Regions from separate parts of the Streptomyces sp. RKND-216 genome, predicted to be linked through region 2. Evidence: riboswitches for the same ligand, from Rfam matches in the RefSeq annotation. Region 2 holds a riboswitch; the other holds the start of a gene.
What was found. Region 2 has a riboswitch for S-adenosylmethionine ahead of thrC (threonine synthase). Riboswitches for the same ligand answer to the same signal wherever they lie in the genome.

Region 1: linked by a shared signal. The riboswitch ahead of E4198_RS21015 (aminotransferase class V-fold PLP-dependent enzyme) and the one ahead of thrC (threonine synthase) in region 2 are both predicted to bind S-adenosylmethionine.

The regions. Positions count from the first base shown of each region.
Region 1 is NZ_SSBQ01000002.1:4,802,747-4,806,147, reverse strand. It holds gene E4198_RS21015 (aminotransferase class V-fold PLP-dependent enzyme) at 1-1,342, opposite strand, end outside; SAM riboswitch class IV at 1,390-1,508, opposite strand; gene trpD (anthranilate phosphoribosyltransferase) at 1,621-2,685, opposite strand; gene E4198_RS21005 (cytochrome bc complex cytochrome b subunit) at 2,969-3,401, opposite strand, start outside.
Region 2 is NZ_SSBQ01000002.1:3,312,941-3,316,341, reverse strand. It holds gene E4198_RS14895 (MoaD/ThiS family protein) at 129-404, opposite strand; gene thrC (threonine synthase) at 491-1,840, opposite strand; SAM riboswitch class I at 1,834-1,974, opposite strand; gene E4198_RS14885 (glucosyl-3-phosphoglycerate synthase) at 2,205-3,170, shown strand; gene E4198_RS14880 (trehalose-6-phosphate synthase) at 3,335-3,401, shown strand, end outside.

The sequences.
Region 1 (3,401 bases), 1.5 Mb from region 2:
GACGGGCCGCCAGCGAACGGACCGCGCGGACGAAACGCTCGACGTGCTCGTCCGGCGTCCCCGCCCCGAAGCTGACCCGCACCGCGTTGAGCGCCCCTCGCGAGGGCGCACCGCAGCCGCCGCCTTCGTCGTGCCCCCTCCCCAGCAGGTTCCGCAGCAACGGATGCGCGCAGAACAGTCCGCTGCGCACCCCGATCCCGTACTCCGCCGACAGCGCGTCCGCGAACCTGGTGCCGTCCCAGCCGTCCACGACGAACGACACCACGCCGACCCGTCCGGCGGCGCGGCCGCCTTCGCCGCCCCCTGGGACGCCGTCTTCGCCGCGACCGAAGAGCGACAGCACCCGGACGTCCGGCACCTGGGCCAGCCCGTCCAGCAAGACCTCCAGCAAGGCGCGTTCACGCCGCACCAGCCGCTCCAGCCCGGCTTCCTCCAGCGCGCGGCACGCGGACGCCACCGCGTGAGCACCCACCACGTTCGGAGAGCCCGCCTCGTGGCGGGCGGTGCCGGTGTGCCACTCGACGTCGAGACGGCCGTCCGGCTCGCGGGCGACCCGGCGGCTGGCCCCGCCGCCCGCCAGGTAGGGCTCGGCCGAATCGAGCCAATCGGACCGCCCGGCCAGCACACCCGCACCGAACGGGGCGTACAGCTTGTGGCCGGAGAAGGCGACCCAGTCCACGTCGAGCCCCGCCACGTCCACCGGGTGGTGCGGGGCGAGCTGCGCCGCGTCGAGGACCACCCGCGCACCGTGCCGGTGCGCGACGCGGGCCAGCTCGCGGACCGGCCAGATCTCTCCGGTGACGTTGGACGCCCCGGTGACGCAGACCAGCTTCGGCCCGTCCGGGCCGCCGTGCAGCGCCGCTTCGAGCACGGACACCGCCTGCTGCGGACTGCGTGGCGTGTCCAGCACGGCCGTCTCACAGCGGCGCCACGGCAGCAGCGCGGCGTGGTGCTCGCTCTCGAAGACGAAAACCCGCGTGCCGTCCGGGACCACCGCCGCGAGCAGATTCAGCGAGTCGGTGGTGCCGCGGGTGAAGACGACCTGGTCGTCAGCACGGCAGCCGAGGAACGCGGCGACGGTCGCACGGCTGCGCTCGTACAGGTCGGTGGACAGCTGGGACAGGTGGCCGGAGCCGCGGTGGACGCTGCCGTAGTAGGGCAGGTAAGCGGCGACGTCGTCCCACACGCGGCGCAGCACGGGGGCGCTGGCCGCCTGGTCGAGCGCCGCGTACGGGATCTCGGTGCCGTCGGCGACGGGCACGAGGACATCGTCACCGAGGACGGGAAGCGGGGTCGCCGCAGCGGTGCGAGGGGCGGCGGGGGCAGGGGCGGAGACGGACATGTGCAGAGCACTCCCTCATGACCAGGACCCCTGGCTGTGTGATGAGGGATCCGCGCTTGCCGCGGACCTTGCGTGTCCGCGACCTGGTCATCACCCGGGGCACCCCGCCACGGAAGGAGGGTTGCCGGACAGCGGGCCGGGGCCTTCGTCGCTGTCACTCGTGACCTGGACGGCAGTATGCCACGCGCCTGCGGCGGGTCGCGCCGCCGGCCCCCGTCACCGCGAGCGGCGCCGGAGGCCGGGGGCCGGCACAGGGGCGGGGCGTGCCCGTGCGGGCGCTACGCGTGGGAGGAGGCGACCCAGCGGTCGAGGGCGGACTTGGCGGCGCCGGAGTCCAGGGACTCCGCCGCGCGCGCGAGGCCCGCCCCGAGCTGGTCGGCGAGCGGCTGGTCCGTCGGTTCCAGCGCGGTGAGCGCCGCCGCCGAGTTGAGCAGCACGGCGTCCCGGACCGGCCCCTGCTCGCCCTCCAGCAACCGCCGCGCCACGTCCGCGTTGTACGCGGCGTCGGCGCCACGCAACGCCTCCACGGGCACCATCTCGAGGTCCACGGTCCGCGGGTCGAAGCTCTCCCGCCGGACAGTGCCGTCGCGCACGATCCACACGGTGGAGGTGCTGGTGGTGGTCAGTTCGTCCAGGCCGTCGTCGCCGCGGAACACCAGCGCGGAGGAGCCGCGTTCGGCGAGCACGCCGGCGAGGATCGGCGCCATCCGGGCATCCGCGACGCCGGTGGCCTGCGCGCGCACCCGTGCCGGGTTGGTGAGCGGGCCGAGGAAGTTGAACGAGGTGGGGATGCCCAGCTCGCGTCGTGCGGCGGCGACGTGCCGCAGCGCGGGGTGGAACTTCACCGCGAAGCAGAAGGTGATGCCGGCCTCCGCTGCGACCTCCGCGACACGGCGCGGGGTCAGCTCCAGGTTGACGCCCAGCTTCTCCAGCACGTCAGAGGCGCCGCTGGCGGAAGACGCGGCACGGTTGCCGTGCTTGACGACCTTCGCCCCGGTGCCGGCGACCACGATCGCCGACATCGTCGAGATGTTCACCGTCTTCGCCCGGTCGCCGCCGGTGCCGACGATGTCCACGGTCGGGCCGGGCACATCGATGACGTTGGCATGCGCGTACATGGTGCGCACCAGGCCGGACACCTCGTCCACCGTCTCGCCCTTGGCCCGCAGGGCGACCGCGAACCCGGCGATCTGGGCGTCCGTCGCCTCGCCCCGCATGATGCGGTCCATCGCCCAGGCGGACGCGTCCGCGGAGAGGTCCTCGCCGGCCAGCAGGGCGCTCAGCACGTCCGGCCAGGTGAGGTCGCCTCCGGTGGGAGAGCCGACGTCGGGAACGGTGTTCATGCTGCACGCTCCTGGGTTCGTCGGCCCGGCCGGGGCACCGGCGGACCGTGGGCAGGGGGCCGGCGGCGGACGGCCGCGGCCCGTCGGGAAGGGGCGGCGGCACGCGTACCGTCGCACGCTGCTCACCCTATCGGCGCGGGCGGCGGGCCCGGCGCAACGCCCGCATCGTGAGCCGGGGAAACACCCGGACAACGCCCGTGGGCCCCGCCCCTTCCTCGGGGGAAGGGGCGGGGCCCACGGTGTGGTGCGCGCCGCCGGGGCGGTCCGGTCGGCGGCGGGACGATCAGTGGTGGCCGTGGCCGCTGGTGATCTCCCGGTACTCCTCGGCCGTCGGCTTCGGAATCTGGCCGCTCTCCGGGCCGAAGTAGCTCTTGGAGAGCTTGGCGCGCATCCGGGTGCCGGCGCCGACCTTCCGCTTGACGCCGTTCTCGTCGGTCTCGGGACCGATCTCGAGCGGCTCGGGCTGGTCGTGGGCGGTGAGGGTGTGCAGCTGCTCCTGGCTGAGCGGCTCGTGGACCTCGATGAACTCGCCATGCGGCAGGCGCTTGATGATGCCGGACTCGCGCCCGTGCAGCACCTTCTCCTTGTCCGCGCGCTGCAGGCCCAGACAGATCCGCTTGGTGATGATGAACGCCAGCACCGGCCCCGCGAAGAACATGATCCGGACGAACCAGGTGATCGCGTTGATCGAGAGGTGGAAGTGCGTGGCGACGAGG
Region 2 (3,401 bases):
CTCTACTCCCTCGCAGAACGCGGAATCGCCCCCTCCGTTTCTGTGTCGGAGGAGGCGATTCCGTTCCCGCGCGCTTCCTGCGCGGTTCCGCGGGCCGTTCCGCGGGCCGCTGCCCGCGCCGGGGCGCGTCAGCCGCCGGCCACCGCCGGGATGATCGAGACGCCCGCGCCGTCCGGCGTCGGCGTCTGAAGACCCTCGGCGAAGCGCACGTCGTCGTCGTTCACGTAGACGTTCACGAAGCGGCGCAGCTTGCCGGAGTCGTCCAGGACGCGGGCGCCGATGCCGGTGTGGTTCTTCTCGAGGTCGGCCAGCACCTCGGCCAGCGTGACCCCCTCGGCCGGGACCTCGGCCCGGCCGCCGGTGTAGGTGCGCAGGATGGTCGGGATGCGGACGTTGACGCTCATGGGTTCACCTTCCGTGGGTTCGAAGTTCGCAGCAGTGCGCAGCAGGGGGACGCGGCGGCACGGCGCCGCGGGACGCCCGTGCCGCGTCAGGCCAGGCCCGCGTCGCGGAACGCGTCCAGGCTGGGGCGGATGGTCGCGCTGGGCCGGGCGGCGTCCGCGACGGCGTCCAGCGTCTTCAGCCCGTCACCGGTGTTCAGCACCACCGTGTTCAGCGACGGGTCCAGCAGGCCGTCCTCGATCAGCTTCCGGGTGACGCCGACGGTCACCCCACCCGCCGTCTCCGCGAAGATGCCCTCGGTACGGGCCAGCAGCGTGATGGCGTCGACGATCTGCGCGTCGGTGACGTCCTCCACCGCGCCGCCGGTGCGCCGCGCGATGTCCAGCACGTACGGGCCGTCCGCCGGGTTGCCGATGGCCAGGGACTTCGCGATCGTGTCCGGCTTCACCGGCCGTACGACGTCGTGGCCGTCCTTGAAGGCGCGGGAGACCGGGGAGCAGCCCTCGGCCTGCGCGCCGAAGATCCGGTACGGCTTGTCCGCGACGAGGCCGAGCGCGATCAGCTCCTTGAACCCCTTGTCGATCTTGGTGAGCTGCGAGCCGGACGCGATCGGGATGACGATCTGGTCCGGCAGCTCCCAGCCGAGCTGTTCCGCGATCTCGTACGCCAGGGTCTTGGAGCCCTCCCCGTAGTAGGGGCGCAGGTTGACGTTGACGAAGCCCCAGCCCTCGCCCAGCGGGTCGCCGATCAGCTCGGAGCAGAAACGGTTCACGTCGTCGTACGTGCCCTCGATGCCGACCAGGTCGCCGCCGTAGACGGCGGCCATCACGACCTTGCCCTGTTCCAGGTCGTGCGGGATGAACACGCAGGACCGGAAGCCTCCACGGGCCGCGGCGGCGCCGACCGCGCCGGCCAGGTTGCCCGTGGAGGAGCAGGAGAGGGTGGTGAAGCCGAAGGCGCGGGCCGCCTCGACGGCGATGGCGACGACCCGGTCCTTGAACGAGTGTGTCGGGTTGCCGGAGTCGTCCTTGACATGGAGCGTGCCGCCCGCCGCGGCCACGCCCAGCTCGCGGGCCAGGTTGTCGGCCTTCACCAGCCGGGTGAATCCGGGGTCGGTGTTCGGCTGGTCCGCGACGTCGGCGGGCACGGGCAGCAGCGGCGCGTAGCGCCAGATGCTCGCCGGACCGGCCTCGATCCGCTTCCGCAGGCCCTCCGGGTCGCCGGTCGGCAGGTCGTAAGCGACCTCCAGCGGGCCGAAACACTCCTCGCAGGCGAAGAGCGGCCCCAGCGGGTTCCGGGCACCGCACTCGCGACAGGACAGAGCGGCGGCGGGGCCGAGCGAAACGGTGGCGGCACCGGCGGCAGCGGTTGCGGCGGAGGTGTCGGCGGACTGCTCGGGAGCTTGCACAGCCATGAAGGCGAGGCCCTTTCTCCTCATCTTCCCCGTGACGTATCTCGCCACGAGCCGGAATTGGCACCTTCCCTAGCCGGGGGCCCGCCTGGATGCGCGAGACCGGCTGGAGGGTTGCCGGGGCTTCATCGGGCCGTTCCCTCTGCCCCTCTGGATGAGCGGTGTGAAGTTGTGGTCGGGTCATTCGGACCCGTGCGTCCGACCCCGGCATGTCCGGGCCGGTCGCGTTGTTCAAGACTGTAGCCCAGGGCCCCCGCACCGGCTGCGAGGCGTCCGCACCGCGAGACGCGGTGCCCGCAGTACGGTCGCAGCGGCGCCGTGCCCGCGCGCGGCGTCACGCTGGAGCGGGAACGCATTCCGACACCTACAGGAAAGCAGCAGGAGAGCAGACGTGCTGGACGAGGTCCGCGACTGGCTGGACCGCCGCTCCTGGGCGGCGGCAGACCGCCCGCTCCCGGCGCTCGCCGCGGCGAAACGCGCCGCCGGGCCGGCCGGCGGCGTCAGCGTCGTGCTGCCCGCCCTCGACGAGGAGGCCACCGTCGGCGAGATCGTCGCCGTGATCCGCCGCGATCTGATGGACGGTCCTCACCCGCTGGTCGACGAGTTGCTCGTGCTCGACTCCGGCTCCACCGACCGCACGGCGGAGGTCGCCGCCGCGGCCGGCGCGAAGGTGGTGCACCGCGACGAGGTGCTGCCTCGGGTCCCCGCCGTCCTCGGCAAGGGCGAGGTGCTCTGGCGCGCGCTGCTCGCGACCAGCGGTGAGATCGTCTGCTTCGTTGACGCCGACCTGCGGGACTTCTCCGCCGACTTCGTCTCCGGGATCGTCGGCCCGCTGCTCACCGATCCCGGCCTGCAGCTGGTCAAGGCGATGTACGACCGGCCGTTCGGCGACAGCCCGGAGGGCGGCGGCCGGGTCACCGAACTGGTCGCCCGGCCGCTGCTCAACCTCCACTGGCCGCGCCTCGCGGGCTTCGTCCAGCCGCTCGGTGGCGAGTACGCGGCGCGGCGCACGCTCCTGGAACGGCTGCCGTTCCCCGTCGGCTACGGCGTGGAGCTGGGCCTGCTGGTGGACGCGCTCGGCCTGGCCGGCCTGGACGCGCTGGCCCAGGTGGACGTCGGCGCGCGGCGCCACCGGCACCAGGACGGTCAGGCGCTGGGACGGATGGCCGCGGCGATCCTCCGCACGGCGGAGGTGCGGCTGCCCCGCGGGGGCGACGAGCTCGCGGTGCGGCACCGCCTGACGCAGTTCGCCCGGGCGGACGCGGGGGGCTTCGCGGCCCGGACCTTCGCCGTGGACGAGGTGGAGCGGCCGCCCATGCTGAGCGTCCCCGAGTACGCCGCCCGCCGGCCCGGCTGAGCACCGGCTGCCCGGCCCCTGCCACGGCGTCTCCTCCCGGCCCGGCGGCGGCCGACGGCCCCGGAGGGACGGCTTCCGGACGGGGGGTGCCGCCGGGCGGGAGGGTGCGGCGGCGCGGGAGCGGCGTACGTTTGCGCGGGAGCGCGGACGGCTAGGCTCCGGCCATGGTCGCTGAGCGCTCCGCCCAGGTACTCGTCGCGTCGAACAGAGGCCCTGTCGCCTACCGCCCCG